Regions from separate parts of the Shewanella eurypsychrophilus genome, predicted to be linked through region 2. Evidence: riboswitches for the same ligand, from Rfam matches in the RefSeq annotation. Region 2 holds a riboswitch; the other holds the start of a gene.
The links. Region 2 has a riboswitch for lysine ahead of lysC (lysine-sensitive aspartokinase 3). Riboswitches for the same ligand answer to the same signal wherever they lie in the genome.

Region 1: it holds a riboswitch for lysine, as region 2 does, so the genes downstream of both, FM038_RS16855 (Na+/H+ antiporter NhaC family protein) here and lysC (lysine-sensitive aspartokinase 3) in region 2, are expected to answer to the same signal.

What each region holds. Positions count from the first base shown of each region.
Region 1 covers NZ_CP045503.2:3,954,125-3,970,717, forward strand. The annotation lists gene FM038_RS16810 (enoyl-CoA hydratase-related protein) at 1-242, shown strand, start outside; gene FM038_RS16815 (acetyl/propionyl/methylcrotonyl-CoA carboxylase subunit alpha) at 242-2,377, shown strand; gene FM038_RS16820 (hydroxymethylglutaryl-CoA lyase) at 2,380-3,270, shown strand; gene FM038_RS16825 (CoA transferase subunit A) at 3,369-4,094, shown strand; gene FM038_RS16830 (3-oxoacid CoA-transferase subunit B) at 4,111-4,767, shown strand; gene FM038_RS25325 (type II secretion system protein) at 5,036-5,578, shown strand; gene FM038_RS16840 (peroxiredoxin family protein) at 5,598-6,134, opposite strand; gene FM038_RS16845 (hypothetical protein) at 6,312-6,746, shown strand; gene FM038_RS16850 (thymidine kinase) at 7,039-7,617, opposite strand; gene FM038_RS16855 (Na+/H+ antiporter NhaC family protein) at 7,800-9,368, opposite strand; lysine riboswitch at 9,447-9,665, opposite strand; gene FM038_RS16860 (electron transfer flavoprotein subunit alpha/FixB family protein) at 9,845-10,768, opposite strand; gene FM038_RS16865 (electron transfer flavoprotein subunit beta/FixA family protein) at 10,768-11,517, opposite strand; gene FM038_RS16870 (H-NS histone family protein) at 11,822-12,214, shown strand; gene FM038_RS16875 (amidohydrolase family protein) at 12,381-15,443, shown strand; gene FM038_RS16880 (amidohydrolase family protein) at 15,575-16,593, shown strand, end outside.
Region 2 covers NZ_CP045503.2:981,034-997,626, reverse strand. The annotation lists gene FM038_RS04080 (2-hydroxyacid dehydrogenase) at 1-554, opposite strand, end outside; gene FM038_RS04075 (hypothetical protein) at 774-1,184, shown strand; gene FM038_RS04070 (class I SAM-dependent methyltransferase) at 1,159-1,701, shown strand; gene FM038_RS04065 (hypothetical protein) at 1,811-2,116, shown strand; gene FM038_RS04060 (hypothetical protein) at 2,414-2,668, opposite strand; gene FM038_RS04055 (winged helix-turn-helix domain-containing protein) at 3,124-5,283, opposite strand; gene rluA (bifunctional tRNA pseudouridine(32) synthase/23S rRNA pseudouridine(746) synthase RluA) at 5,515-6,192, shown strand; gene asnC (transcriptional regulator AsnC) at 6,311-6,772, shown strand; gene FM038_RS04040 (S8 family serine peptidase) at 6,976-10,830, shown strand; gene FM038_RS04035 (succinylglutamate desuccinylase/aspartoacylase family protein) at 10,945-12,051, opposite strand; gene lysC (lysine-sensitive aspartokinase 3) at 12,104-13,453, opposite strand; lysine riboswitch at 13,601-13,775, opposite strand; gene FM038_RS04025 (DUF3293 domain-containing protein) at 14,179-14,637, opposite strand; gene arcA (two-component system response regulator ArcA) at 15,215-15,934, shown strand; gene FM038_RS04015 (S9 family peptidase) at 16,303-16,593, opposite strand, start outside.

The DNA.
Region 1 (16,593 bases), 2.9 Mb from region 2:
TTATCAAGACCCTACTCGCTAACAGCCCGCAAGGTATGGCATGGGTGAAAACTTTACTGTCTCGCCTCGAAGATGGTGTTATCGATGAGCAAACCCTCAGTTATACCAGTGAGCGAATTGCCAGCATTCGGGTATCGAATCAAGGCCAAGAAGGCTTAAATGCCTTCTTTGAGAAACGCCCGCCAAACTGGACCAGTACAGACACAGCTTCAAAGAAACCTCGTGCGCAAGGAACCCAATAATGTCTAGTCAATCACTCATAAAAAAACTATTAATAGCTAACCGTGGTGAAATTGCCTGCCGCATTATTAAAACCGCTAAAGCCATGGGTGTTCGCACCGTCGCCTTGTACAGCGATGCCGATGTTGATGCTCGCCATGTTGCCTTAGCCGATGAATCCTTTTACTTAGGTGGCAGTGCACCCGCTGACTCATATCTCAAAGCCGATCTGATATTAGATATTGCAAAAAAATCAGGCGCTCAGGCCATACACCCAGGCTATGGTTTCCTTTCTGAAAATGCAGAGTTTGCACGAAAATGCGAACAAGCAGGCGTGATTTTTGTCGGCCCCAGCTCTGAAGCCATTGATTCTATGGGCAGCAAGAGTGCCGCTAAAGATATTATGGGCGCGGCCAATGTGCCCTTAGTACCTGGTTACCACGGCGAGGGGCAAGATGATGATTTACTGGTTAAAGAAGCCAACAAGATGGGCTTCCCGCTACTGATTAAGGCTGCTTTTGGCGGTGGTGGTAAAGGCATGCGTATCGTCGAGAACAGCGCTGAAGTCTTGGAAAACATCCACTCTGCCAGACGCGAAGCCATCTCATCCTTCGGTAATGATAAATTACTGATGGAACGTTATTTACGTCAGCCCCGTCACGTTGAAGTACAAGTTTTTGCCGACAGTCATGGTCACTGCATCTACCTGTCGGATCGCGATTGCTCTATTCAGCGTCGCCATCAAAAAGTAGTTGAAGAAGCGCCGGCACCTGGACTAAGTGATGCGCTCAGAATCAAGATGGGTGATGCTGCAGTTGCCGCTGCTAAGGCTATTGATTATTGCGGCGCCGGAACCGTCGAGTTTCTACTCGATACCGATGGGAGTTTTTACTTCATGGAGATGAATACACGTCTTCAGGTAGAGCATCCGGTCACAGAGATGGTCACAGGCCAGGACTTAGTGAAATGGCAACTTATGGTCGCCAGTGGCGCTCAACTACCATTGAGCCAAGATGAAGTACGCATTCACGGCCACTCTTTTGAAGTGCGTATCTACGCTGAAGACCCACAAAATGAGTTCCTGCCAGCCAGCGGTAAACTTAACTTTTTGCGTGAACCCGAGCAGAGCAAATTTGTGCGTATCGACTCAGGTATTCGTGAAAATGATGTGATCAGTAACTTCTACGATCCGATGATCTCTAAGTTGATTGTCTGGGATGAAACTCGCCCACGCGCATTACAGCGTATGGTGCACTCATTGCAGTCATATCAGATCAGTGGCTTGAAACACAATATCGAGTTTCTGGCTAAGATCACCGAACACAAAGCCTTTAGTGAAGCCAACTTCAGCACCGATTTTATCGAGCGTTACGGTGATGAACTGATAGGTCGTAGCCCCCTTCAGTCACAAGAGTCGGCTTCAAATGATGAGCAAAACGCCCTAGCCCTTGCAGCCTTGTATCAGCTATGTGCCCGCAAAGTTGCCGCTAAAGCGTGTGCCATTAACAGCCATGATCCCTACTCGCCTTGGGGCACAGTAAGCGGATTTAGGCTCAATAGCACCAGCACTCATCGAATTTCACTGCTTGATGATAATCATCAAGTCCAACATATCGATGTCAGTGAGCTACTCGTTGCTGGGCAATCCGTCTACCAAGTTAACATTGATGAAAATACCTATACATTAAAGGGTGAACTCATCGATGAAATACTTCACGCTGAAATTGCCGTTAAAAAGCACAATGACAATAACAATGACACATCAGCCATCAAGGCATCAGGTCATAAGGTTAAAGTGCCAGTCAGCCAGGTTGAAGATGATTTCACCCTGTTTATCAATACCACCAGCTATCATTACCGCGCCATTCAGACTGAATTAGAAGAAGAGCAGGAATGTCTCGAAGATAAGCTCAATGCGCCGATGAACGGCACTATCGTCACTCACTTAGTCCAAAAAGGTGATGCTGTCACAGCAGGCCAAGGCCTGATGGTAATGGAGGCGATGAAGATGGAGTACACCATAGAATCTCCATTTGATGGTGTAGTATCAGCCTTCTTCTTCGAACCCGGCGAGCTAGTCACAGATGGCACCATATTACTAGAAGTCGAGCCCCTAGAGCCTACTGAGACTGAAGAGAAAGCAGAAGGGAAAGCATGAAGATGATGCCGAAACAAGTTTCTATTTTTGAAGTCGGCGCTCGCGACGGCCTGCAAAATGAAAAGCCGGTATCGACTCAAGATAAAATTATCTTGATTGAAGATTTGGCTAAAGCAGGTGTAAAGCGTATCGAAGCAGCCAGCTTTGTGTCTCCTAAGTGGGTGCCACAGATGGCCGATTCTGGTGATGTTTTACGTAATCTTAAGCGTGAAACTGATGTGGTCTACAGCGCACTGACCCCTAATATGAAAGGCTTGGAACTTGCGCTTGACGCTAAAGCCGATGAAGTTGCCATCTTTGGCGCGGCGTCCGAGAGCTTCTCTCAGCGTAATATTAACTGCTCAATTGAAGAGTCCATTGCACGCTTTGAGCCCCTAATGGAGCGAGCTTTAGCCGAGAACATTCGCGTACGTGGCTACGTATCTTGTGTACTAGGCTGCCCCTATGAAGGTGATATCGATGTGAGTGAAGTAGCTCGCGTGTCTGAGATCCTTTACAAGATGGGCTGTTATGAGATCTCCCTCGGTGACACCATAGGCGTTGGCACACCGAATAATGCCCGTAGAATGGTAGAAGCTGTCAGCCAAGTCGTGCCAGTTGATAAGCTAGCACTGCACTTTCATGACACTTATGGCCAAGCGCTGGCGAACATCCTAGCTTGCCTTGAAACTGGCGTCAGTGTCATCGACTCCTCAGTAGCAGGATTAGGTGGTTGCCCTTATGCCAAAGGCGCTTCAGGTAATTTAGCCACCGAAGACCTTGTCTATATGTTGCAAGGTCTAGGAATAGAAACTGGCGTAGATCTAAACTTGCTGGCTCAAGCAGGTAAAAATATCAGCCAAGCACTGCGCAGACAAACAGGCTCTAAAGTTGCCCAAGCCTTGCTCAGTTAATAGCGAAGAAGAGTAATAAAGTAAGTCCTAGGCACTAGAACCTAGGGCCTCGTTTCTAAAGATTAAAACTCGACCCTTCTACAAAGGAGATAAGAATAATGGCAGGACTAAATAAAGTCGTACACAGTTATGAAGAAGCCCTAAAGGGCCTTTCTAATGATATGACTGTGATGGTCGGTGGTTTTGGTTTATGTGGCATTCCGGAAGGCCTGATCGCTCATATGGTCAAAACTGGCGTCACTGGACTAACAGCAATTTCAAATAATGCAGGTGTCGATGATTTTGGCCTAGGCTTGCTACTCAAGAGTCGCCAAATCGATACTATGATAGCCTCCTATGTTGGTGAAAATGCCACCTTCGAGCAGCAGATGTTGTCGGGTGAACTCAATGTGATCTTAACGCCTCAGGGCACACTAGCAGAAAAAATTCGTGCTGGCGGCGCTGGCATTCCCGCCTTCTTCACCGCAACAGGTTACGGTACTCCTGTTGCCGAAGGTAAAGAGACGCGCGAAATCGACGGCCGTCATTATGTGCTAGAGCCATCACTCACCGCAGATTTTGCCTTAGTCCGCGCCTGGAAAGCCGATACTATGGGGAACTTAGTCTTTCGTAAAACGGCTGCGAACTTTAACCCTATGATGGCAACAGCCGGTAAAATTACTGTGGTAGAAGCCGAGCATATCGTTGAACCTGGAGAGCTGGATCCGGATCATATTCATACACCGGGTATCTATGTAAATCGTGTGATTCAAGGCACATTCGAGAAGCGCATCGAACAACGTACCGTGAAACCTTCATTAACCCAAGCATCAACTCGCGCATAAGCAGGAGGGAGACAGTATGGCATTATCAAGAGAACAACTCGCACAGCGTGTAGCCCAAGAACTAAAAGATGGTTATTACGTTAACCTCGGAATAGGCATTCCAACCTTAGTCGCAAACTATATTCCACAGGGCATCGATGTGATGCTGCAATCAGAAAATGGACTTCTCGGCATGGGAGAATTTCCCACCGAAGAAACCATAGATGCCGATCTTATCAATGCGGGTAAGCAAACAGTAACAGCTGTCGATGGCGCATCATTTTTCTCTTCGGCAGAGAGTTTTGCCATGATCCGCGGCGGTCATGTAGACCTGACCGTATTGGGCGCGTTTGAAGTTGATGAGCAAGGCTCTATCGCCTCTTGGATGATCCCAGGAAAGCTTATCAAGGGCATGGGCGGCGCTATGGACTTAGTGGCTGGCGCGGATAACATCATCGTCACTATGATGCATGCAGATAAACGCGGTAACTCTAAGCTACTGCCTAAGTGTGAACTGCCCCTAACAGGTTTTGGTTGTATCAAGCGCGTGCTAACCGATCTGGCCTTTATGGAGATTAAAGATGGCGCTTTTCATCTGCTAGAGCGTGCACCTGGCGTATCTGTCGAAGAGATCGTTGAAAAAACAGCTGGTAAGCTTGTCGTTCCTGAACATGTGCCTGAAATGAGCGTTTAACAGACCGCCAGTCTCAACAAAGACAATGAATTACAGGCCTCATTTCTATGGGGCTTTTTACCCTCTAACTCTACTTAACTTAACCTTAGACAGCCTAACAACTTCACACCAAAGACAACATAGCAACCCACCCACGTAACCATACCGTAGAGCCTATTTAACACTTTAATTTAATTATAATTTATATTTAGATACCTAATGATACACTCTTGATAAGAAGGCCTTGTTTAAGTATATTTCGCGCACTATTTGTTAGAGACTTTATCCTGTGCGTTTACACAAACACAAAAATGGTTTTACCTTAATCGAGTTAGTGGTTGTCATTATCATACTCGGTATTCTCGCAGTTATTGCGGCGCCTAAATTTCTATCATTAGGTAGCGATGCACAAACTGCCACACTGAAGGGAGTAACAGGCTCAATCACCTCGATGAATCAACTTGTTCACTCAAAAACCCAGGTTGATGGCATTGCCGATAAGCCTGATTGTTCTTACGATTGCAATGGTCATCCCAATTGGGACCGTTTGATTGGACACTACTTTATTGATGTATCGGGCACACGACTGTACGTATACGAAGGCTATCCGTTAGAGTATGCAGGCGATCCCATCGTAGAGAGAAATTACCGTACAGTGATGGATTTACCTGCTGATGAGTATATCTTTGTTAAGGCTGCAACCTTCTCCATCGTCCCAATTAAGTTTGCAGATAAGCTCCCTGAAATCGAAGATGGTAGCTTTAAGTGTCATATAGAGGGTAGCGCTTCATTATCCGACCACTCCTTTAAAGCAGTGACAAATAATTGCTAACCGTGTCGCTAATGACGAGTTATTTTGAGTTGTTTTCTAGAATGAACTCTGTGGCACTTTTTAAATTTGGATGATTTGGCTCTGAAATATTGGTTACCCAAACAATCTCCCCGCGGCGATTGATGAATACCGTCGTCGGGGTGCCATTCACACCATAAGCTTTAGCAGCGCTTTCACCTTGGACTAACGTTGGGAAGTTAATTCCACGATCCTTTAGGGTTTGTGCGGGATCGGCGCCCTCATCTTCGTTGAAACTTATGCCTAAGATCTGCAAGTCGCTATCACTGAAGTCCGCACCCAAATTCTCCAGTCCTGGCTGAAGTTTCTTACAATAGGGACACCAAGTTGCCCAAAAATGAATGATCGTTGGCTTACCCTTATATTCCTCCCATTGATGCAACAGTCCCTGTGGATCTGCAAGCTCAAAGTCTGGAGCGAATCTCGAATCTTCTTTAGCCTGTATTGAATGTGAATTAAATAGCAAAAGACTCATAATCATCAGATTGAATAGCAAAATTACCAGTTCAGATCTGGACCAAGGTATTCCATTTTTCATTCGATTTAATCCTTACGTTTTGCTTTCCAAGCTCTGGTTTAATAACCGAGCCTAACAATGAGCATAATTAACTCATAGCAATAGACCGAATAGATAAGCATTAATTTTCAGCTGAAACGAAATTTTTCTACGCTTTACACTATCTTTGTATATAAATACGCCAAAAAATTAAACAGTATGCAATCAAGGTTTAGTAAAAGTAGAGAACATATTTTCCAGATAACGGCTATTTTTAGCATGCTGTTTGCGCTAATTGGCTTTAGCTACAATGTCTGGCGAATGGAGGTAACCGAATATAACTCAACAATGCGTTCAGCGAGTTTCGAGCTGTTACTGCAACTATCAGAGCTTGAAGGCGTCATCTACGCTGCCTATTACGATAAAGATAAGCTTGCAGGGAATCCGAGAAAGGGCTGGATCAAAGTCAACTTGATTGCTGATTTAAGTATGATCACAGAAGCAGAACTTCAGGATGCCACACGAGCTCTCAAACAAGATTGGCAGTTACATTGGGATTCGATTGACGATGATGAAGCCAGTGTCAGTAAAGTAATAAAAAGGATTGATGATACGAGGGAGGAGGTAAGACGATTACTATTGAAATTGGAATAATGACAGATCCTAGGGCCTAGTTCCTTAGAAAAGATGGGGTACAGTAAGGCACAATCGAAGATATAGAAAATCTGCTGTAGATACGGCTGAGACCGTTGCTGGCATGGATGCCAGCGTCGAGCCCACATGGAAGTGTTTACGGCGTGTCGAAGAAGTATCTGCAATCCGCCTGCTGCAAGCAATGAACAACAATAACGCTATGGTATTTTGCCATCCAATAAATACCAAAGCACGGCAAATGAAACCTGTCTAAAAGGCTATTTGCAACTTGCTAGCAGACAAGTAACAAAGCTTAATCCCACAAAAACTCTCGAAAGTGTTTGCGGCAAACTGACTCGTAACTTTCATTACCACCGATAGCAACCTGCTCGCCTTCGCGCATAGGCTTGCCTTCATCATCGAGTCTCACAACCATATTAGCCTTACGACCACAGTGACAGATGGTTTTAAGCTCAACCAATTTATCAGCCCATGCTAAAAGATACTGACTGCCAGTAAACAGTTCACCTTGGAAATCAGTTTTGAGACCATAACAAAGCACTGGGATATTCAAAATATCGACAACATATGTCAGCTGCTTCACCTGCTCTTTACTTAAGAACTGTGATTCATCGATAAGGATACAATGCTGTTGTTGCTCACTGTGCGCAGCGGAGATCATTTCGGCAATATTGTCGTTACTACCAAATACCAGTGCATCAGCCTCTATTCCGATCCGCGATGCTACTTTCCCCACGCCATATCTGTCATCAATCGATGCAGTCATGACTAAGGTATTCATGCCACGCTCACGATAATTATATGATGACTGTAACAGCGAAGTAGACTTGCCGGCATTCATTGCCGAATAGTAAAAATAGAGCTGTGCCAAACTGATATTCCTTATAGATAGATTCATCGATAGCTTAACACTTTTTCAGGGAGAAAATCATGCCCCAACGCCTATAGCGCTCACAAGACAAATAGAAGACAGCTACAAGACAAAAAAATACCGCTCCATTGAGCGGTATTTAAGATCTAGCTAGTGTGCAAGGTCATTATTAAGCAAAGCTATTAAGCCGTGCCTTGTCTCGACTTTACTCTAAGCACTAAGATACTAATCACAAACACAATGCTACACGCTGCTAACCCAGCCATCAGAGATTCAGTGAACCCCAGAACGGTGTAGCCCACTAAACTGATCCCCGCGACAATCAAGGCATAAGGTAACTGAGTGATCACGTGATCAATATGGTGACAGTTTGCGCCCGTTGAGGAGAGGATAGTCGTATCTGAGATAGGCGAACAGTGATCGCCAAATACAGCACCAGCCAATACCGCTGCTAGCATAGGTAACATCATACTCGTATGAGTCCCCATCGCCATGTCAGCCGCGATAGGCAACATGATACCGAACGTCCCCCAACTTGTACCGGTAGAAAACGCCGTTAAACCTGCAAGTACAAATAATACGGCTGGTAGCAGTGCAAAGGGAATATTGCCCGATGCCAAGCTTGCCATAAATTTACCTGTCTCAAGTTGACCAATCACGCCGGCAATGGTCCAGGCAAATAACAAGATGTAGATAGCAGGTAGCATAGAGCGAGCACCGGCGACAATACCTTGTATGAAATATTGCTTGTCGAGCCCTTGGCTCAAAACGAAAGTCACTGTCGCCAAGAAGCCCACTAATGCACCGAAGAACAGTGATGATGCAACATCGGTATTTTCAAATGCGCCTAGAATACTGAAAGGCTTTCCATCGGCGGCTAAGGCGTCTCCACCGCTACTGACCATGAAATAAAACGTCGCACATACCAGTACGATAATCGGCAGGAATAAGCCTAAGATCTTACCGTTATCGGCTTCAGGTAAGTCAGAGTTTGCGCCCGGTGGTAGGCCCTTACTTTCATCATATAAATTACCTTTCTGCGCATTAAGCTCGTGCTGGCGCATTGGACCCACATTGAGATCCATACAGGCAACACATAACAACAATAACAAGGCAAAAATAGCGTAGAAGTTCATCGGGATCATTTGAATGAAGACACTCAAGTGACCAGTATCAGTGAAACCATGGGCCGTTAAAATACCGCCAATCAGCGCGATAATATAGGCGCCCCAGCTCGATACTGGCGAGATCACGCAGATTGGTGCGGCGGTAGAATCAAGTAGGTACGCAAGCTTACTGCGTGAAATATAATATCTGTCCGTTAATGGCCTGGCGACACTGCCTACCACTAAGCTATTAAAATAATCGTCGATAAACACCACGCAACCTAAGAACATGGTGAGTAACTTGGCATCACGTTTACACTTAATGCGGGTTCTAGCCCAATCAGCAAAGGCATTTGCAGCGCCGCTGACGGTGATCAGCGCCGTTATCATGCCCAATAAGATTAAGAAGCCGAGCAAGTATAGGTTCCAGGCATTTAACGCACCATCATCCCAGAATAGTCCTACTACTTGCTCACCAAGATACTGCCCCGAACCGGCAACAGAAAAGTCGTTTATTAATACGACACCGAGTAATATTCCCAATCCCAAAGAGAGTAGAACGCGACGAGTAACAATTGCCATCAGAATAGCAACCACAGGGGGCAGCAATGAAAGCGCCGAATCGGCGTAACTTAAAGTTGTCATTTAATTATTTTCTTCGTTTTAAGTACGAATGGAGGCTGCTGAACTGGTGGGATATAAATGATATCTGAAAACACCTGTCCTATCAGTAGCGCTCCATAGTAATACCATTAATTTAAGGGTATAAAATTTTCTTACCTTCCGGGTAAGAAATACTATGGCAGTGCTGCACCTATTCGATACAGCCCCAGCAGTAATCCGTGATATGTATTACTACTTCGGCACTAAACCCTTTCATGATAGATAAGCGGTATCAACCTGACTATCATTACTGATGTTTAATGCACCTCTACTTTTCAGGACGTTTGCGATACTGAGCTTGAGTCGTACTTAGCGACAGCTCGAAAACGTGAAGTTCATAAAAACATAAGCGGCTTTGGAGATTCTACCCCAAAGCCGCCTATTGTGACCAATGTCACGTTTATTTTAGGTCAATTGGAAAGTAATTTACCTTCTGACCACATTTACGTAATAACTATTTATAGTAACTCAAGCAACTGAGGCACGGCCTCAAACAGATCTGCTTCCAAACCATAATCGGCAATTTGGAAGATAGGTGCTTCAGGGTCTTTATTAATCGCCACAATCACTTTTGAGTCTTTCATTCCAGCAAGGTGCTGAATCGCGCCGGAGATCCCCACTGCAATATAGAGATCAGGGGCGACGATCTTACCTGTTTGACCCACTTGTAGATCGTTAGAAACAAACCCCGCGTCAACCGCAGCACGTGACGCGCCAAGCGCCCCACCTAACTTATCTGCAAGCTGCTCGAGTATGGCGAAGTTCTCACCACTACCTAAACCACGACCACCAGAAACAACCACTGAGGCAGCCCCAAGCTCTGGACGCTCAGATTTAGATAATTCTTGAGAAACGAATTGAGTTAATGAATCATAAACCTTGTCGATAGCGACGGTATCAGCGCTACCGTCGTTAGCTGCTGCATCAAAAGCACTAGAGCGAACAGTCAACACTTTCTTGTCATCAAGACTCTGCACCGTTGCTAATGCACTGCCCGCAAAGATTGGTCGCACGAAAGTATCTGGACTCACCACTTCAATCACTTCAGATATTTGAGCCACATCTAAAAGTGCTGAAACACGAGGAAGTGTGTCTTTACCTAAGCTAGATGCCGCCGCAAGAATATGCTCATACTCAGTAGCAAGTTCAACGATCAGTTGCGAAAGATTATCGGAAAAGCCATTGGCATATTGTGCAGCGTCAGCCACCAATACGTGTCTGACACCTGAAAGTTGCTTGGCCGCTTCCACAACTGCATCACAGTTATGACCAGCAACCAAAACGTCAATATCACCACCAATAGCTTGTCCACAAGTGACAACTTTGGCTGTATCCAGTTTTAGGCTGGCATTATCATGTTCTGCTAATACTAAAGTTGCCATTAGATCACCTTCGCTTCATTTTTTAACTTGTCAGCCAGTTCTGCAACAGAAGCCACCATCACACCGCCTTTACGTTCAGCCGGTGGAGTGACCTTCAATATTGTTTGATGTTGCTTCAAACTCACGCCTAAATCATCAATGGAAACCGTTTCTAGAGGCTTGCGTTTAGCTTTCATGATATTGGGTAATTTTGCGTATCTAGGCTCATTTAAACGTAGATCAGCAGTAACAATGGCAGGAAGTGAAACCGTTATACTCTGCAAACCACCATCAACCTCACGCGTCACAGCGAGTGTATCACCCTCGATTTTAACCTCTGAGGCAAAAGTGGCTTGTGGCATATTAGCCAATGCCGCTAACATCTGCCCAGTCTGGTTGTTATCACCATCGATAGTCTGTTTGCCCAAAATGATCAGTTGTGCCTGCTCTTTTTGCTGAACCGCATTGAGTAGCTTAGCAATAGATAAAGGGACTAACGCCTCGTCTGTTTCAATATGTATGCCGCGATCAGCACCTAAGGCCATCGCTGTGCGCAACTGCTCTTGTGCCGCTTTAGGGCCTACTGTTACGACCACAACTTCAGAAGCAACACCCGCTTCTTTTAAACGCACGGCTTCTTCTACTGCAATCTCACAAAAAGGGTTAATCGCCATTTTCAAGTTAGCGGTATCGACATCGGTATTATCAGCGTTCACTCTGACTTTTACGTTGGCATCGACGACGCGCTTAACAGGCACCAATACTTTCATAGGGCTTCCTTCTTACGTCATATTTTGAGGAGTTGAGTATAGGTTAACACCCACACAAAGTAGACCCACTCTACGTGCTGTTAACGTTAACGTCAATAAGGTTTCAAACGCTTGTTTGTATTTTTAATGATACAGGTATAATTAAGGCTAATTTCGACTGCAAATAATATCAATATTTCCTACAACTGTTAAATTTAAATATATATTCATGCAATAAACAAAATATTATTTGATCCTTGCCCTAATAATTCCTATTATTAGGCTTGTAATTAATACTCACTTGAAATAATTGGACCAAATAATTATGAGCGATTTTCTTGAAATACTTACTCATGGCCGCCGTTTTAAAGCCGCAGTAAAAGAACTGTCAATTGAAGATTTAAAAGAACTAGCGGTGAAACTTGATAAAGTTATCTCAGAAAGAGATGCTCAAGCCGAAGAAGAAGCGGCTGTGAATGCAGAAAGAAACGCCAAAATTGATGATATTCGCAAGCAGATGGAAGCCGTAGGTCTATCTATTGATGATCTTGGTTCAAATGAGATTAAAGCCGTACCTAAGAAACGTGCACCTCGCCCAGCTAAATATACTATAGCTGTAAATGGTGAAGCGATTACTTGGACGGGTCAAGGCCGTATGCCTACAGTATTTAAAAATGAGCTAGATAAAGGTCGTACTATGGAAGACTTCCTCATCTAAATCACTTCCCTCAATCGGAAGTTGTATATTAAGCCGGCTAGCGCCGGTTTTTTTATATCTGTTTTGTAGCAATAATTATAAGAAAAATTACAATTACTCCTTGGTATTTACATCGCATTTCAGATAATCTCACCCTACGTACCGCAAACTATAGTTAATGTCTAAAATGAGTCATATAATAAAAACCATAACGATAATCACGACATTATTTTCATTTAGCACCGCTTATGTACAAGCTAATAACCAACTAACTGATAATACACCAAAATTAACAGCCCTATCTCATGCGACATTAATGATTGAACCTGGTCACAGTATCGAAAATGCGACGCTGTTGATTAAAAACAATAAAATAATTGATGTTATTAAAAATGATAAAGTACCAGCACACGCACTTACCATAGATCTCAGCGGCTACACCATTTACCCAGGATTTATAGATCCCTTCACCGAATACGCTATCGAATTTGAATATCAAAAAGTAGAAGTGACGCCGCCTATTTATGAAATTAAACGTATAGGTGGAAATGCTGAGAATGGGGCTATTCATTCTGAAAAAGAATGGGTGAACTATGTTTCACCTAATTCCGACGATGCCAAGAGTTGGGTCAACAACGGATTCACCAGTGTTCAATCAAGTTATTTAGACGGTATCTTCCGTGGCAGAGGCGTGACATTATCTTTAGCTGAAAAAAATGCCAACCAAGTTATTTATCAAACCCACGCAAGCCATTTCTTAGCATTTGATAAAGGCAGTTCACCTCAAGATTACCCTAGCTCGCTAATGGGCAGTATTGCCCTTATTCGACAAACCTTTGCCGATGCTGCCTGGTATGGACAAAATAGACACAAATCATTTTCAAAATCAGAAACTCAATTAATCGAATTTAATAGTGCCCATGCAGCACTTGCTGATATAGAAGATGAGCAAATAGTTTTTGATACTGCAAATTTAAATAATCAACTCAGGGCCGCTCACTTATTAAGCAAACATGAGTATAATGCGACTTTACTGGGTAATGGCCAAGAGTATGCCCGCATTGATGAGCTCAAATCCTATGGCTATGGTTTAATTCTGCCACTGAATTTTCCAGCCGCTCCCCTCGTTGGTGATGATGACAACGAAAGAGAAATTAGCTTAGCGCAGATGCGTCATTGGGAACGTGCTCCCGCTAATTTAAAAGCGGTTGAACAAGCAGAGATTCCATTTTCTTTAACTCAACACGGCATTAAAGCTGAAGATTTCTGGCCCAGACTTAGACAAGCGATTAAGTATGGCTTGAGTGAGCAAACAGCCTTGGCAGCACTGACCACTGAAGCCGCCGAAATGGTTGGTACCAGCGAATTTACTGGTCGTCTTAAAGCTGGATTTATGGCCGACTTAGTGATCACTAAAGGTAATATCTTCCAAGAGGGAAAGATACATAGCATCTGGCTACAAGGCGATGAGCAACAGATAATTAACAGAGATACCGCACCACTGAACTCAAATTATCAGCTACAGATCGGTGAACTGACGTTAGAACTTGCTATATCAAATGAAAAGGCTGACCTATCGGGTACCCTGTCCAGTGGTGAGCAGGAGCTTACACTTGCTCAAATCAGTTACCTTAACAAGCGCCTTAACTTTAATGTCGACATGACAGCAGCAGGCTTTGATGGCATCAACCGTTTCACCTTATGGTTTGATGAGCAAGGTATACGTGGTCGCATGTTAGATAAAGCTGGCATGGTAACCCCGATTGCAGGACTCGTTAGCGCTAAAGCAATCGCTCCCCAAGATGAAAAGCATAATGAACCTATCGAACTTATCTCAAATGTCACTTTACCCAATGTGGCCTACGGCAGAAGTACCTTAGCCAAGAGTGAGAAGCTACATGTCAGCAACGCCACTATCTGGACATCCGATAAGCAAGGTGTATTAGAAAACAGCGACATCATCCTCTCTCGAGGTAAAATTGAACAAATAGGTAAAAACCTTAAAACGCCTTCGGGCTACCAGCATATCGATGCCACAGGCAAACACATCACTGCTGGCATTATCGATGAGCACTCACACATTGCGATAAATGGTGGTACGAACGAAGGTACGGATGCCATCACCTCAGAAGTGCGCATCGGCGATATCATCAACCCCGACGACATCGCGATTTATCGCGCCGCTGCAGGTGGCGTAACCACAGCTCAACTGCTTCATGGCAGTGCCAATCCCATTGGTGGTCAAGCACAAGTGATACAAATGAAGTGGGGTGAGAATGCCAACGGCTTAAAATATAGTCCGGCACCAGCAAGCATCAAGTTTGCTTTAGGTGAAAATGTAAAACAGAGCAACTGGGGCGATAAATTTAACCGACGTTTTCCCCAAAGCCGTATGGGGGTTAAATCGCTATTTACAGAGGCCTTTAATGAAGCCATTGCCTATGAAGCATCAATTAAACGCTATCAAGACTTAAGAGGCAGCGAGAAACGCAGACGTGTCGCACCCAAAATCAACTACCGTTTAGCGGCTATTGCCGAAGTATTACAGCAAAAACGTGACGTACATATTCATTCATATGTGCAATCTGAAGTCTTAATGTTTCTCCGTTTAGCCGAAACTTATGACTTTAAAGTCAAAACTTTCACCCATATTCTTGAAGGTTATAAAGTTGCCGAAGAGATGGCTATACATGGCGCCTCAGCTTCAACGTTCTCAGATTGGTGGGCTTATAAATTTGAAGTTTATGATGCCATTCCGCAAAACACGTGTTTGATGCAGAACAAGGGCGTGCTCACCAGCATTAACTCCGATGATTACGAAATGCAACGCAGGTTAAATCAAGAAGCGGCAAAATCTATGATGTATTGTGACATGTCAGCTGAGGATGCCTGGAACATGATCACCATCAACCCGGCGATTCAACTGGGAATTGATGAGTACATAGGTTCAATTACAAAAGGTAAACAAGCCGATATCGTCCTCTGGGATCACTCTCCTCTGTCTGTGTACGCCAAAGTTGAAGCAACCTGGATTGAAGGAAAGCGTTACTTCGATCGCCAAGCTGATAAACGACAACAAACAGCAGTGACCACAGAAAGAGCGGCGTTAATTCAAAAAATACTCCTCAGTGAATCGACGCCTAGCAGCCTACCGCCGGGTGAAACGGTCATTGAGACGAGTGAACCCGAATGGCACTGTGACACCCAGTATGATGTTTGGCATCAAGCACGTTTATTGGGAGGTCTGTAATGAAGATGACTATTATGGTGGTAAATATGGCTGTAAATATGGCAGCAAAGCCGCTTGTGACCGCCAAGCAGCGGTTGCTCACTTTAGGGCTTAGCTTGGGACTTATCTTGGGACTAGGTTTAGGGGCAAGCATGCCCGTACAGGCCCACGACATGGTCCCGGGCGAAGCGCAATCGGCAGCAATATTATTTACCAATGCCACCCTACATACGGCCATTGATGGTGTTAAAGTCAATACTGACCTGCTTATTGAACAGGGTCAAATAACTGCAATGGGTCAAAATATTATTGCCCCCGATGCCATCCGCATCGATGTCACGGGCAAGCATATCTATCCGGGTCTAATAGCCCTTGATACCAGCTTAGGCATAGTGGAAGTTGAGATGATGCGCCCGAGTAACGACATTTACGAAGTCGGTCAGAGTAATCCTCAGTTAGAGGTGATAACAGCTTTTAACCCAGATTCGGAGATCATTCCCACCATACGTGTTAACGGCATAACCCATGCTCAGGTTGTCCCCCAAGGTGACAGCCTAGCCGGACAATCCTCTGTGGTGTCACTAGATAGCTGGACAGTAGAAGATGCACTCGTGCCGAGCACTAAAGCATTTCACCTCTATTGGCCACGCTTAGGTCGCCTGCCCCATGACAAAGAAAAACGTCAAGAGCAGAATGATGAATATAATCAGCAAGTGAGCGATGTCAGCGCGGCTTTTTCTGACGGCTATCGCTACTTTTTAGCGAACAAGGCCGGCAAAGTCGCCACAGTCGACCTACGCTGGCAGGCGTTACTGCCTCTTTATCAAAAAAATGCTCAGTTATTTGTGCATGCCAACCGTCAAAAACAGATAGAAGAAGCGGCTTCTTTAGCTAAGAAGTATGGTTTCAGTCTGATTATTGTGGGTGGTTATGATGCCTGGCGACTCGGTGATCTCCTCAATGAAATCAATGCTAAGGTTGTCTATACCCGCACTTTAAGCCTACCGATGAGAAAAGATGAGCCTATCGACTTAAGCTTTAAGATCCCCTCACTGCTTAAGCAAGCTGAGATCCCTTTTGCCCTAGGCTTTTCGTCAGACTGGAACAGTCGTAACCTCCCCCTAGCAGCGGGGCAAACTGTGGCTTATGGACTCACCAAACAGGATGCATT
Region 2 (16,593 bases):
CCGAGATCTAACACAGACTGATTTGGATATGGGTCATGAGCGATAACTTTGCAGCCAAATCCCAGTAAGACTTTAATTGTCGCCAAACCTATCTTACCTGTTCCAATCACACCGACAGAACGGCCATGCATGTTGAAGCCAACTAAACCTTCTAAGGAAAAATTTGCATCTCGGGTTCGCTGATAAGCCTTATGAACTTTACGATTCAATGTCAGCATCAAGGCTATGGTGTGCTCCGCTACTGACTCAGGGGAATAAGCAGGAACATTCACGACTCTCAGTCCCAAACGCTTAGCCGCTACTAAATCGACATTATTGAAACCTGCACAACGCATGGCGATAATCTTAGTGCCATTCTTAGCCAGCTCAACTAACACTTCTTCGCATAATGAATCATTCACAAAGGCACAAATGGCCTCAAAACCATAGGCTAACTTAACCGACTTCATGCAGAGGCGATAATCAAAATACTCAATCGATGTACCAAATCCCTGATTAGTACGATCAAAGTGTTCCATATCATAGTGCTTAGCACTAAAAAATCCGATTTTCATGACTTAATCCAACAACTAACGAATACACGAGAGTTTACCTCTTGTTGTAACATATAGGTACAAGTCATCAACACCAAATAAAGCAAATGCTTTTTGAGTATCAATACCATAAAGGGCTACAGTGACTTTGATTAAATCAATTTGATTTAAACCCCTTCACACTTTATGTTTTCCTGATAAGCTTGCACCTCTTCAATACCAAGCCGATACCTGCTTAATATGAAAAAATCTAAGCTATCTGAAAAACAATTTTGGTTCCAAAGGTTGGGCAAAACCAGTCTACGGGCAGTACATATTTTAGGCATTACTGGTGCTGGCGGCGGGATTTTACTAGGTGTAGATAAACAACAATGGATTGTCTATTGGTGTATGGCGATGACTACGGGTTCATTACTCATGCTATGGGAAATAATCAGAGATTGGCGCTGGTTGATTCAACTCAAAGGCGTCTTAACCTTGGTAAAGCTAGGCCTATTAACCTTGTTCATTCCGTTCGCAAGCTATAAGCCAGAACTATTAATCACAGTCTTACTGCTCTCTGTTGTTGTTTCACACGGACCAGCTGGATTAAGACATTTTTCAGTCATACATGGACGAAGAATCGATGCAAGAAAAGAAGTTAAAGGCTGATCTAGCCTCTCAGTTAATCACCCAAAGCCAAGTATTAAACAAACTCGAAAAAAGTGAAGTGCTCGATTTAGCCTGCGGCAGTGGCAGAAATGGCCTCTGGTTTGTGGATAAAGGTCATAATGTAACCTTTATCGATAAATCACTAGTTAGTCTTTCGCAGCGGCTAGAGCAGCATCACTATTTAGAGTGGGATCTAGAAGATGGTTCTGCACCTTCATTGCCAGAAGAAAAATACGATGTCGTGCTGGTATTTAACTATTTACATCGACCTATTTTCCCACAAATAGCTAATTGTATTAAACCTGGTGGACTGCTGATTTACGAGACCTTTATCGAAAAGCAAGCTGAAATCGGCCGCCCTAAAAACCCAAAGTTTTTACTTAAAACAGATGAACTTAAAAATCAATTTGAGAAATGGACTCAAGTGCATTACTTTGAAGGGACTGTAGTGAGTGCATCTAATCCAGCCAACTATAGTTATAAGGCTCAAATGATAGCCCGTAAACCTATTTGCTAAACTGAACAGATTAGAATGGACCTTGATGCACTTTATCATGCTAGGAAAGCAGAATAAGAAGAGTAGATAGCTAGCAAAAGCTAGCTCAATATTACAAGGAAGATAGAATATGGTTATAAACTCTGAGCAGTCTCGAAATATCGCTCCGCCCATGCTTACCGGACTCATGGTCTTGTGGGCACTCTTGAGTCGGCTTCTTTTCAGTGATACTCACTTTGCACTCAGCCATGCTGTCAGCTTCTACCCCGTATTACTATTATTTCCAGTGATCGTGATACTTCATGGGCAATTAATATACCAGGCTCGAGGAATGGATCGTCTTGATCAGGCTGTGTATGCCTTAATTCATTCGTTACTCTCATTTGTCGTTTGGACTTTTTCATTAATGCACGTGAACGGCAACAGCTTCTCTTAATTAATCACAACAGAAATAGTTTATTTTTGACAGTTAATTGCTTTGCTGGCTACTACGAATAGACACAAGCTAACGAATGATACGGCTAATAGCTCTCCTAATAAGAACCAAAAAAAAGGTATAATCAATATGATTATACCTATGTCTAAAAGGGGAGATGACTATATTTTCACTATCTCTTGTCCAAGGTTTGCAAACATACGTAGTTAGGATAAGTAGTATGCAAATGGAAATACGCTAACAAAAATACATTTTTTATCGCATCTAATTTGACAAAATTCACTTCAAATTTATAAGCTATCTTTCTAACTGCTGGCAAAATGGCATTGGAGAGCACTGCCCCATAGGAACAATTATCACATCATCACTCTCACCTTTTGAAAAGTTCACCTTAATGGCGGTTACTTCTTTATCAAACTTAACGCTATTAAAATCAATTTCAGAAGAATTTTTTATTGTATTGTCATCAACAAAACTTTGAGTAGCATAGACAGAAACGGAGCCACAGACAGCAAAGAGTAGAACAGTATTGAGTAATGTAGAAATTTTCATTATAAATCCTTATATTTTTTAAAACTAACACCAATCAGTGTAATTAACTTAGCGATAAGATATGAAGCAAAGTATACTAATACAAAACAACATTAGAATACAAAAGGTTGACAGGTTAATCACAGCCAGTTTAGTTAAAGCATCATAGTCATTCCAAAATACAAATAAATATCAAATTATTACAACTGCTACTCTTTTCAAGTAGAATCCCGATGTATGGACCAGATACATGGGCACCAGCTGAAACACTCAATAAATCTGCAGAAAGAATTCATATTAATGACGTAACCCAGGGTAAAGTTCATCAAAAGCAAAAAACTAAATTTCTAAGTTGCTGAGTTAACCTGTCTGACAACTACACTACCTACTTCTATAGACTCTGTACCATAATAATAAAATGATATAAAAGTGATGACAATAAAAAACAACAGCTTACACAGAACAAACAAGGCTAATCAATTATATTCTATATGTATCACATCGATATTCTTTGCTCTCGATATCACAACATATGCAACTCCATTAGCGTCAACAGAGACAGAATGCCCCCTCAAATGCTCAAATGGTAGCTTTATATGAGTCTTGTCAAATGTCTTCATATCTATAAATTCCAAACTATACGAACCAGATATTTTAACTAAATTATATAAATATCCATTATTTATAACCCAGGATAAATTACTTCTAATACTGAAGTCATCAACAACCAAGATCTCTTTGCCATCATATAAGGTCCATAAGCCAGCACCTGAACGCTTAGTAAAATAAAAAGAACCATCACCAGAATACTTTCCATATTCACCGCCATCGGACAAGGTTTGTATAATATCACCAGAATCAATATCGATGAGTTTTAAAGAAGACTGTCCAAGGCTATCAATTGTAGCCACTATTGAATCAATACCATCACCCCAAGAGACACTATAGACTTCATCTGCACTTTTTATTTTAATATATTTAATTTTCCTTTCTAAAACATTAAAAACAAATGGCTTACTATTCAGCCTTCCTAAAATCATTTTACCATCAGAGGAAAAGCTAATATCTTTTATATTATTAATAGTTTCGAAGTTGCTGAGTTTAACTTCATTCTCAGTACCTTGCTTTAACCAAATTTCAGGAACGCCTGTTCTATCTGAAATAAATGCAACCTTACTTCCATCTAAACTAGTAGTAGCTCTATCATTTTTACCGTTTGAAGATATGTAGCGCGCCGAGCAAATAGTGTCATTTGTAGAGAAATTATCTAAACCCGTTTTTATAGATGTTTTAAGGCGCCAAATTTCAGTTTTAAAAAAATCACCAAGAACTGCAACAATTTCTCCATTCTGATTTGAAATAGGAGAAATAATAGGCTGCATGATATTTGTAAGTTGACTGTGGGAGTTTGACTCAATATGGAATTTAGTAAGGTGGCTGGATAAGGAGCGATAAATCAAAGAACGACTATCTCTAGTCCATGAAACTGTATGCAAAAGAATATCGACAGTAAAAAGGTCCTGCCAAATTCCAGTTTCTAATGACAGTAAAATAACCTGAGTCTGATACCAACGAACATTTCTTATTATTGCCAAATACCTACCATCAGGGGAAAGACTTAAAGCATAATCTCCACGTCCTATAGAGTACGGCTGAGTAATCTGTTGCTTATCTTCACCATTGATCGCAACAGAAAAAACTTTTTTTTCTGTTAAGTAATCATATTGATGATCTTCATCGATATAAAATAAACTTTTACCTGAAGGTTTCCAGGCTATGCTAGTTGCCTGCATCTGGCTCTTACAATCAGTTATTGTACCGATATCCCCAAATTTTCCGTTTTTAATTTCAACCAAATTTATTTTACAGCCACCTTCTTGATTGAAAGAAAGGTAAGCTAATTTCGTTCCATCAGGATTAAATGCCGGATAACCTTGGCTATCCATTGGGTCATCAAGGTAAACAATGGATCGAGTTGCTAGCTCCATTACACCTATACGCCAATTTTTTTCGTCTAGCTCTCGCTGTGAAAAAGCCAGGTACTTTCCATCAGGTGAGAGTACAGGGCTAAACTCCTGCCCATCTAAAAAAGTTAAACGTTTAAGTTCAGCACTGTGATATGCAGGGATATCGATAGGATTTTTGAAGAAATACTGAAATGTTAGCCAAGAAGATAATGAAAATAGGCCAATAAAAAATAAAGTAAACGACCAAGAATACCTATATAGCCAAGAAAACAGTCTACGTTTGGCTGAATGAGCCCCAGATCCATCTCTCTCATCAATATTACTGCCCGCTATCACCTCCTGAGTAAACTTTTCCTCTTTACTAACCTCTTTAACAATAGAGGTCTCGGCAATAAGTACATAACCAACTTTGGGTAATGTTTTAATAAAGCTAGGAGACTTAGCATTGTCACCAAGCTGATTACGCAACAAACCGATGATGCGATTAATCGCATTATCGGAAACCTCACCTCCTGACCAAACCTCATCTAGCAGCATATCCCTACTAACCGGCTCACCTGCATGCTTAATTAGACAGAGCAAGACCTGCATCGCTCTAAGCTCTACTTTGAGTAAAGTTCCATCTTTTAAAATTGTACATTGGCTAGGATCTATTAATCTGTCAGCCAAGCGATATCTAGGTTGGGTTATCATTAAGTACCAGTTAATTAATCAATGATTTGAAAGAGGTTTACATTAGAAGTGGTGAAATTAGAGCAATATACACAGATGAAATCAATACAAGTCAAATATAAATACAGTGAATAAATTGCAAGAAAATTTTACAGGCATGACTTTTACCTTGCTTCCTCTATCAGGTAAAAGGTATCTTTGCGTCGAATTCACATTTAGGCTGTTTCAATGTCAGATTTTATTTACTGCCCACCTACTGAACCTTGGCTCGACATCATCTATCAAGATAAAGATATTTTGGTTGTAAATAAACCTTCGGGGTTACTTTCAGTCCCAGGCCGTGCCCCTGAACATAAGGACAGTGTCTATAGTCGAGTTTTAGAACAACACCCGAATGCCCAGGTAGTGCATAGGCTTGATATGGCAACCTCAGGTGTCATCGTTGTCGCCCTGAGAAGAAATGCTGAAAAAGAACTAAAAAGACAGTTTAGAGAGCGCGAAACTAAGAAAACATATTATGCACGTGTGGCAGGACATATAAAGGCGCCAATAGGTACTATAGATCTCCCCTTGATCTGTGATTGGCCTAACCGCCCTAAGCAAATGGTCGATCATACCGTTGGCAAGCCATCTATAACTCATTTTGAAGTGATCAGTTTTGGCAAGCGCTCAACACTGGTAAAGCTGACACCTATTACCGGCCGATCACATCAACTCAGAGTGCATATGATGGCGATAGGTCATCCAATTCTAGGTGATAACTTCTATGCAGATCCTTTAGCTAAACGCTTAGCAAGCCGCTTATTATTGCATGCTCAAGAACTGACGATTAAACAGCCATATTCAGGTAAAGAGCTTACTTTTAGCTATGGAGCTCCATTTATGCTCCCAGAAAAAGAGCAGTAACATACATAGCGCTAAAAATATTATTGATAATTTATAACCAAAGCATCACTTCACCTAGTAAACCTTTAAGATAAAAGATAGATTAGTAGTTAATACTCATTATTAGTAGAATTTAACTATGGAAGCATCATTTCAAAGAGATCAGCTAGATAACCACATTTTATCCGCATTAATGAAGGAGGCTAGAACTCCTTTTGCTGAGCTGGCAAAGCGTTTCAACGTCAGCGCAGGTACCATTCATGTCCGAGTAGAAAAAATGAAGCAGGCTGGCATTATTACCGGTGCCCAGATCACGGTTAACCCCAAAGCCCTTGGCTATGATGTATGCTGTTTTATTGGTATCAACTTAAAGAGTGCTGGTGATTACCCAGCAGCCATATCTAAGCTAAATGAGCTAGAAGAGGTTGTAGAAGCCTATTACACCACAGGCAACTACAGTGTTTTTGTAAAGGTAATGTGCCAATCCATCGACGGATTGCAACATGTGCTCATCAATCGAATTCAATCCATCGATGAAATCCAGTCAACAGAGACGCTTATCAGCTTACAAAACCCCATTGTTAGGGCGGTTAAACCATAGAACAAATAAAAATAAGTTATTCTGCCTATTTCGTAGACTAAAAAATGTAAATTACAACTTTTTTCTCTTTCAGAGTTAATTATGTGAACTTTTTGTGTTACAAAATACACAACCTCAACATAGAGGTAACAAAATAATAAAAACATAATTATAAAATAGCACAGCAGTTAAGTTCTGTGCCTTCAGTTGACAAGGAAGAAGTTGTGAAAACAAAACTATCGATAGCAATAACAGCAGCGCTAGTATCTAGTGCGGCAATGGCAAGCAGCGATTACTCTGCAAATAATTTTTCTCCAGAGCTAACCTCTGTAGATAATTATAAAAAACCTGAAGTATTAAAATCTGCAGTAGTCGCCCCTCAAAGATTCATTGTCGAACTTGAATCCCCAGCAATAGCTAAATATCAAGGTGGAATTCAAGCTTTCACAGCAACGGCACCGACTAAAAAAGGTGAACGCGTTAATACACAATCAGCACCATCAATAAGCTACGCTAGCCATCTTCAAACAGAGCAGCAGGCTTTTCGAAGTGCACTCTCTAAGGTAACGCCAAACGCTAAAGTTGAGCGAAACTTCAAAACATTATTTAACGGTGTGACTCTAGTTGGACAAGGTCTAACTATTGAGCAATTATCTGCAATTCCAGGCGTTAAATCTGTTTACCCTGAAACCATGTACCAAACCAACATGGACGCCTCACATGAAGTCATCAACAGTGCTGCAATGTGGGAAGCGGTTTCTGGAATGGAAAATGCGGGTAAAGATATCCGTGTTGCAGTTATAGATACTGGTATTCGCCCGGAAAACCCAATGTTCTCTGGGGAAGGTTTTTCTAAGCCAACGGCGAACATGCCAATTGATGATTATTGTTCGAGTGTTGATACCAGCTTTTGTAACGATAAGTTGATTGTTGCGCGTTGGTCTCAACCTACCTTCGCAGTCTGTGCTGATGAACATATGAGTCCACTGGGCTACGGTGGACACGGTTCACACGTTGCAGGTACTTCAGTCGGTAACAAGATTTCAACCACTTTTAAAGACATTGAGGTTGAACTGTCAGGTGTGGCACCAGCTGCTTATTTGATGGTGTACAAAGCACTATTTACTAAAGAAGATTGTTCTGGTGGTAGCGGTTCAAACATCATGTTGATGGAAGCGTTAGAGCATGCAGTCAACGATGGCGCAGACGTGATCAATAACTCTTGGGGTGGTGGTGCTGGCGGCGATCCAGCAAACAGCCCATACAAAACAATGTTTGAAGCTGCTGAAGCTGCCGGTGTAGTGGTTGTAACTGCCGCCGGTAACGACGGTAATGGCGCACAGACTATCGGTTGCCCAGGTTGTATTGAATCAGGTATAACCGTTGCTAACAGCACAACAGGCCGGTTCTTTGCCAACGGCTTTACAGCTGGCGGCGATGAACTTCTTGCCATCGAAGCTAACAATAGCTTAGTCACTGAAGATATCAGCCTTCCTGTTATTGCAGCGATTAACTTAGATGCTGAAAACTTTGAAGGGTGTGCCGCTTTTCCAGCCGATTCTTTCAAAGACGGCATAGCGTTAATTTCTCGTGGCACATGTGCATTCTCAGATAAAGCCGCTAATGCAGAAGCCGCAGGCGCGAAAGCTATGGTGGTTTACAACAGCAAAGCAGGTGCTCCCATCAGCATGCATATGCCTGATGCAACATTACCAGGTGTAATGATATCTGATGTTGATGGTGCTGCAGTCATCGAAGGTCTAGACGGTGAGACTGTTGGGACAATTGCTGCTGAAGTTAAGCGTATTTCAAATAAGGCGCTTGCCGACTTAATAAACGTCTCAAGCTCACGTGGTCCAAACGGCAATCAAAATATCCTTAAGCCTGATCTAGCCGCTCCAGGTACATCTATCCTTTCTGCAACATCGCCAGATGAAGATGGCACAGACTTTACCACCATGACTGGTACTAGTATGGCTAGTCCGCATGTTGCAGGCGCCGCAGCGCTTATGAGTCAACTTCACCCAGAGTGGAGTGCAAATGATATTAAAACAGCGTTAACTTCTACAGCTCATATGACGAGTGTACTTGATGATGATGCCGAAACTCCTGCATCACCGTTTGCTATGGGTGCAGGTCGCATGGATCTCGATGCAGCTGCTAAAGCTGTACTAACATTTGATAAGCCATCAGTCGCTTCAGATTCATGTGTGGGCCCTTGTACCTTCACTCGCACCGTATACAACAAGAGCGATGAAACAACATCTTGGTCACTTTCAGCTTCTGCCGACAGTGCCGGTATCAACGTTTATCCATCAAGCCTAGAGCTTGAAGCGGGTGGTTCTGCTGAGTTCACAGTAACTGTTGACTCAACATATAGTGAATACGGTTCTTGGATTTTCGGTAATATCATGATCAAGAGCGATGAAGGTAAGCAAGATGCACACCTTCCATTAGCCATTATGGCTAAAGAGTCTAGCGATTCATCACTCATTTCTGCCGTTACAACAGCAACAGATATTAAAGCAAGTGATGAGTTTCCGATTAAGGCTATCGTTAACAACTCAATGTTTGAAAATACAGTGACGATAACAGCCAAAGCCCCCGAAGGGACTGCATTAACATCTGAGGATGATGTCAGTGTTTCCATCAATGGCGCTCAGCAAAATGGTTTTGATGTCAATGAAGACTTAGGCTTAATAACTTGGGTTGGTAAGCTCGAGCTTCCTGAGATCAATTCAGCAAAAGGTACCGGAGCAAGCCCTAGTATTTTTGACTTAGGTATTGCTTATGTTCCTGCTTGTGACGAAGGCTGTGACGAAAAAGCATTTACATTCAGCACTCCTGAATATAAGTACAATGGTACAACTTATGACAGCATCACCATTTCAGACAACGGTATCGTTATTGTCGGTGGTGGCACAACATCAGGTACTTGGAACAATAAACAACTCCCTGACTCAGCAAACCCTAATAATATCTTAGCTCCATTCTGGTCTGACTATGATCTAACTGACGGCACAGCTGGCGATACCGGTGGTGGTGAGCTAGGTATTCAATTTGCTGAATCAGGTGACGATACTTTTATTGTTGTCGAGTGGAATAAAGCTCAGGTTTATGGCGATACATCGGGTAATGCATATACATTCAGTGTTTGGATTAAGGCTGGTGCAGAGGAAGATATCTGGTTCAACTACCATGATATTCCAAACATGCCTGCAAACGTTACAATCGGTGCTGAGAACATTGGCGGCAGCGTAGGTACCACGTACCATTACAATGGTGAAGGCGGAACCGTAGTAACAGATGATTACGTCCAACTTCAAAACACGGCAGCCGGTAGCGTTGAAATTGACTATATGGTTAAAGCCTCTAGCTTTAACCATGGTCAGGCTGACAAGGTTGAAACTGATGAAGAGAGCAGTGTTGAGCTAAATGTACTTGAGAATGACACTATGCCGGATCAAAAAGTGGCTCGTGTTTCTATCACTGGTGACGGTATGACAGCTAACGCTCAGCGTCTTATAGATGTTTCTGCTGATGGCGCATTAGGTAAGGCGACTATCGCTGACGAACCTGAAAACGGTACAGTGGTTCTCGCTGAAGATGGTGCTGCAGTGTATACACCGAATAAAGACTTCTTCGGTAAAGATAGCTTCACCTATACAACAGAAGATGAAGCTGGAAATGTTTCAACTCCAACTATGGTCACTGTCACTGTAAACAAGATCAACGATGCACCAACCGTTGCTCCTAGTGCAGGTAATACCATTACAGGCCGCCCTACTATGGTTGAATCTAATGCCTTCGATGCTGATGGCGACATGCTCACCTTTAAGTGGACTCAAACTGCTGGTGAATCATTAGAGTTTACTGACACTGAGGAAAACATTCGAGTAACCCCGACCAAAGCAGGAACATACTCATTTAGTGTAATAGCTAGCGATGGCACTCTAGAAAGCGAAGCAGGATCTGCAAGCTTTACGGTAAAAGAGAGAGATGAGGATAGCAGTGGCTCTCTAGGTTGGTTAACTATGTTACTACTTCCACTTGCAGGCCTACGTCGTCGTAAGCGTTAATTCAGGTGTAGATAGTAAGCAATAAAACAAAAGGGAGCCTATTGGCTCCCTTCTTTTATCCGTAATTCCAGCTTTATACCTATAGGTATAACAAGGAACTGCTGTCTCAATCAGCTATATCTCAAACACCTTGGTCATCACTTTATACAGCTCTGTACCTTGATACACAGAAGCCGAGGCAAAATGTAGGATAGGCACACAGTCTTGTTTTAGGCTCAGTGTGGTTAAGGCTTTTTCTGTTCCATATAAGTCTATTCTAAGAATATTTGCTAATGGATCGCCAGCCTTTAAAGGCTCACCGACTTCAGCCTGATATTCAACCATGCCTCCCAAAGGCGAGTGATACTTTTTATAGTCTTTCAGATAACAAGCATAGCGTGTCATTTCTGCTGCCATCACCTTCTGCTCGATCACACCACGTTCACTGAGGTAAGCTAAGATCCCCTTAGCATCAATCAATGCATCGGCAAGATTAATGTTCTCTTGCGAGCCCAGTTCTAATGTGAAAGCCGAAACAGGCAGATCAAAATTACGACCAACCGACTGCATATGCTCGGCAAGTTGCCACCAAGGGCAGAAGATTGACTCATCCATAGCGCCACCAAAATCATTGGGAATAAATAAGGTATAGGGGATAGAAAAGAAAGCTGCCGCTTTGGCATCATACTCAGGACAATAGAGGTGTTTACAAGATTTAGGCCCTGTATGAAGATCTAATACTATATCAGCCTGATGTGCCATGGTTTGCAGCATTACGGCCTGTTGATGTCCGGTAGTGATGCCCCATTCATGACTTAAGCGCTGATGACATGCATCAAGCAACATAGATTTATAATGGGTGATAAGCTCATCATCACTCAAAGTGTCATTAGCGGCGTACCAAGCTTTTACGTCCACTTGATGATCTAGATATTCTCTATTCCAATTCACACCAGTGATAGGATCGAAACGCCCTAACGTAAACTCGCCGCTTTTCTGGTTAATTCCAAGCGGGTTAGCCAGAGGCACTAAGGTGATATCACCACAAATAGTATAATGTTCAAGTAATTGCATCAGCTGATAGATAACGGCATTACCTTGCACCTCAGCACCATGCACGTTCGCCTGTATATAGACGCTAGGCGCCGTAGGGCTTTCACATTTATGACTAAAAATCGGCAAAGTAAGATCTTGGCCTGTCGCTAACTCACCGATCTTTAACGATGATTGGGTAAAGCTCATTTTCCATCCTTCAAAAGGTTTAAATCCTAGAGCCTAGGTTCTCAGACTCTTATCACTCAAATAGGTTTTTATGCAATGCACTGACGACTTGCGCAGCTTCCGACTCAGCAACAAGAACACACAAGTTGTGGGGGCTAGCCCCCTGACAGATCATGCGCACGTTATGTGGCTCTAAAACTTCAAAAACACGGCGGCATACGCCGGGAGTGGATGCAATTTTATTTCCGACTATGGCCACCAGCGCCAAACCTTCTTCGACACGTACGCGGCAGTGTTGTGATAGTTCCTGCAACAGAGATTCACTGAGTAGGCCGTTCCCGGCAGAATCAGAACCCGTCTTATCTAAAGTCAGTGACACATTAACCTCAGAGGTTGTGATCAAGTCGACACTGATCTTATGTCTGGCTAAAGTTGCAAAAGTTTCGGCCAGAAATCCTTGAGCGTGAAGCATCTGCAGACTATGCAGATTGAGTAATGTTTGATCCCGGCGAACTGTTACCGCTCGATAAACCGGAGCATCATCAACTTCATGGCGGATCCAAGTGCCACCTCTTTCAGGCTCACGGCTAGAACCCACAAAAACCTGAATTTTTTGTCTTACCGCTGGCAGAATTGTCGCAGGATGGAGCACTTTTGCGCCAAATGTCGCCATCTCGGCGGCTTCATTGAAACTAATCTCCGCAATAGGGCTGGCTTTAGGCGCGATGCGAGGATCTGTGGTGTAGATCCCGGCAACATCAGTCCAGATCTCAACGGCTGTCGCCTTCAAGGCCTCTGCTAATAAGGCAGCAGAGTAATCGCTACCTCCACGACCTAGAGTCGTCGTTGCACCGGTTTCATCGGCGCCAATAAAGCCTTGAGTCACGATGCGCTGCGATGATAATAATGGTGCTAAATACTCTGCGGCTAATAAAGATATTGTTTCAATCTGTGGTTCTGCCCGTCCAAAATGACTATCGGTTCGCATCACCTGACGTACATCGAATGCGCTAGCAGCCTCCCCTTTTTCCCTTAGCACAGCTGCAAACAAGGCCGATGAACACTGCTCGCCTTGTGCCAGCAGCTCATCCATCGTTGCCTTGCTACTATTATTACTTAGGGTTTCACTCAATACCGAAATACGACTAAGGACAGTATCTAGTCTTGCTGCAACCTCTTGAGGACTGCCAAGATCATCTAAGATCTGATACTGAATATGTGCAATTTGTTTTATCAGCTTAATTCTATGCTGATCGCTTAAATTGTTTTGAGTGAGTTCAACTAACAAGTTAGTTACGCCACTCGATGCACTGACCACAACAACACGGGTATTAGGATTAGCGAGAATGATATCGGCACAACGACTCATAGCGGCATAATCTGCCACAGAGGTTCCACCAAACTTAGCAACAATAAGGGACATTACACAGCCTCCACAGAAAGTAGACACTGATGAAGTTCATTTGATAATAAAAAAGGATATAAAACTAACATGATCACGCTCCGAACTAACTTCGTTCGAAGAGCCTGGTGCAAAGATAACGCACCCCAGAGACGGGAAACAGCAATCACCACCAGAAGCTCTCCACCAATAAAAGGTGACAATCTATGGGATTCAGCCCTATAGACCGATATCGAGTAAATCCAAATACTGAGATATCTCGGCGTTAATCTCCCTCATAAGTCATCATCAGAGTTTGGACTCTTCAAACTTACTACCTAGCTAACGCTCCTCTTCTGTACCTCAGACTCATTCATGCGTACATAAAGAGAATAAGGAAAGGGCAAATTATCAAATTTAGATAGTTTAAGTCAATGGAGAATCACAACTAAATGCCATAAGAATTATATGGAAATGAGAAATCAGTGTTTTACTAATACCATTTCCATTAAATAAGTGACCATTCAGCGGGAGTTAAAAACGCTGTAGGCAAGATAAGGGGATTGAAGCTAATAGTTATTCTATATCGAAAGCCACTTTCGCAGCTTAAAGTGTTTTTTAACCCGCACTTCGTGAGCTTCTCAGGGCTTCTACTTCTGCGTTGCATTGCCTCAAAAGGGAATAACCATTTCGTCAACAATGCGCCTTGAATTTAAAGCCCTGAGAAAGCTCTGAATTGATCATATGTTTAATGGAATTGGTATAAGCTAATAATCAAAGTCGGGTAGTTCGCTGACTAATTTTACGCGCGGAGAAAACTCACCAATAATGATCTCTTGATGTTGCTCGTCTTGACTGAAAAGACAAGGAACTAATGCCAATTGATTATTATCAACAAAATAAATAGCATTCTGATTAAACTTCATGCCTAAATGTGCCGCAGCTAATTTATCAATCGCAACAGCCCAACTTTTTTCCATATGGGTGCGATCTTGAGACGCCCCTATTACACTTCTATAGGGGCGATTAAATTTTTCTATTGCCAGTTGAAGCTGTCTATCTAATAGACGGTTTTGACAAGAAGTGAGGATCTGCCCCTTGGGATTATGGGCTGTGATAATTGCAAAGGACAGCTGAGAAGATAAGGTTTGGGTAAAAAGAAATTCAGTATTTTGGTAGTGCTGCCATAGTTTCTTGTTCAAGAGTCGTTTGTTCAAGTCGATCATCTGGACCAATTCCCTCAATTAGATTCAGATAATTATAGCAAATTCAGCATATCTTCCTAGTCCTGCGATCTAGATCACTAAAATCATTTTTTCGACACTCTTTAAATTCAATAACTTACAGCGTCAAGCGTGATATAGATCAAATCCAGAAGTAATTTTGTTAACATTTCATTTGTTAACAAATGCCTAAAACGAGTACAATAGGCCTTGTCGCTCCTTGTACCATCACAGATGTTCGTGATGCACCTTGTTACAATACGAGCAGATGTCAAACTTAGAAGTCAGCCAAATTTCTGTATAAAATGCGAGCAAGCTCAATATTCGCGTTTAATCTTCAAAAATATTAATTAATAGAGGGAACTAAATCCCACTATTATTAATCGAAGAAAATACAGTTCGCGTTTCCATTTATTGAGATACGCATACTTTACTAATTATGGAAGTGTGTTGCTGTTTCAGCCGTTTTGAAAGCACCTACGTAGCAGTAAAGGCCAGTAAAATGAGTTTGGGCGCCCATTGTAACTCGTATACACGCGCTCATTGTTAGAGCAGATTTGAACAAATTAGGTAAATTAATATGCAAAACCCGCACATTCTGATCGTTGAAGATGAAGCCGTTACCCGTAACACGCTAAGAAGTATTTTTGAAGCTGAAGGATATGTGGTAACTGAAGCAAATGATGGCGCAGAAATGCACAAAGCCATGCAGGAAAACAAAATCAACTTAGTTGTTATGGATATCAACCTTCCTGGTAAAAACGGTCTTCTGTTAGCACGTGAACTACGTGAAATTAACAACATCGGCCTTATCTTCCTAACGGGCCGTGATAATGAAGTCGACAAAATTTTGGGTCTTGAAATCGGTGCTGATGATTACATCACTAAACCATTCAACCCACGTGAACTAACTATCCGTGCCCGTAACCTATTGACTCGCGTTAATAGCACAGGTGCAGAATCTGAAGATAAGAGCAGTGTTGAATTTTACCGTTTCAACAGTTGGAGCCTTGAAATCAACAGTCGTTCTTTGGTTAGCCCACAAGGTGAGTCATACAAGCTGCCACGTAGTGAATTCCGCGCTATGCTGCATTTTGTTGAGAACCCAGGCAAGATCCTTAGCCGTGCTGACCTTCTTATGAAGATGACTGGCCGCGAGCTTAAGCCACATGACCGTACTGTTGATGTAACAATCCGTCGTATCCGTAAGCACTTCGAAAGCTTACCTGATACGCCAGAAATCATCGCAACGATCCACGGTGAAGGTTATCGTTTCTGCGGTAACTTAGAAGAGGCATAAAGCTAACGCTTTATTCCTATTCATAAAAAAAACCAGCCTATCGGCTGGTTTTTTTGTATATGGAAGTATTTATCCCCGGTGGCCACGGACGGTCAAAGAGGGGGTTTATGTCTGGAACATTTATGTCCTTCCACCACGGATGGTATAGGAAGGACGTTGTATAGGGACTTCCTATAACTAAAAAGTTATCCCCGGTGGCCACGGATGGCCAAAGAGGGGGTTTATGTCTGGAACAGAGCGGTAAGCGGTAAGTTCCAAGACAGGGCTAAGAAAGCTTCGAGTTTTAAGCTGTAAGGCCCAAGACAGAGCCGGAATACTTAAAGCCTCATCTCTTACTTACAACTTAAAACTTACCGCTTACAACTTTTTTATTTCAACTCTCTCTCAAGAAAATCAGCCAGTGAACGATATAGATGCGTTCGAACTTTATTTCCTCGCATTGAATGCTTAGAGCCGGGATAATCGATCATCTGAAATAACTTCCCTTCATCTTGCAGGGCTTTATACACCTTAGTGCTGTTTTCAAATAGCACATTATCATCGGCCATACCGTGGTACATCAACAGGCCAGACTGATAACCTTTAACGTAAGGCAATACGCTACTGGCTTCATAACCTTTAGCATTTTTATCAGGATGACCCAGATAACGCTCGGTGTA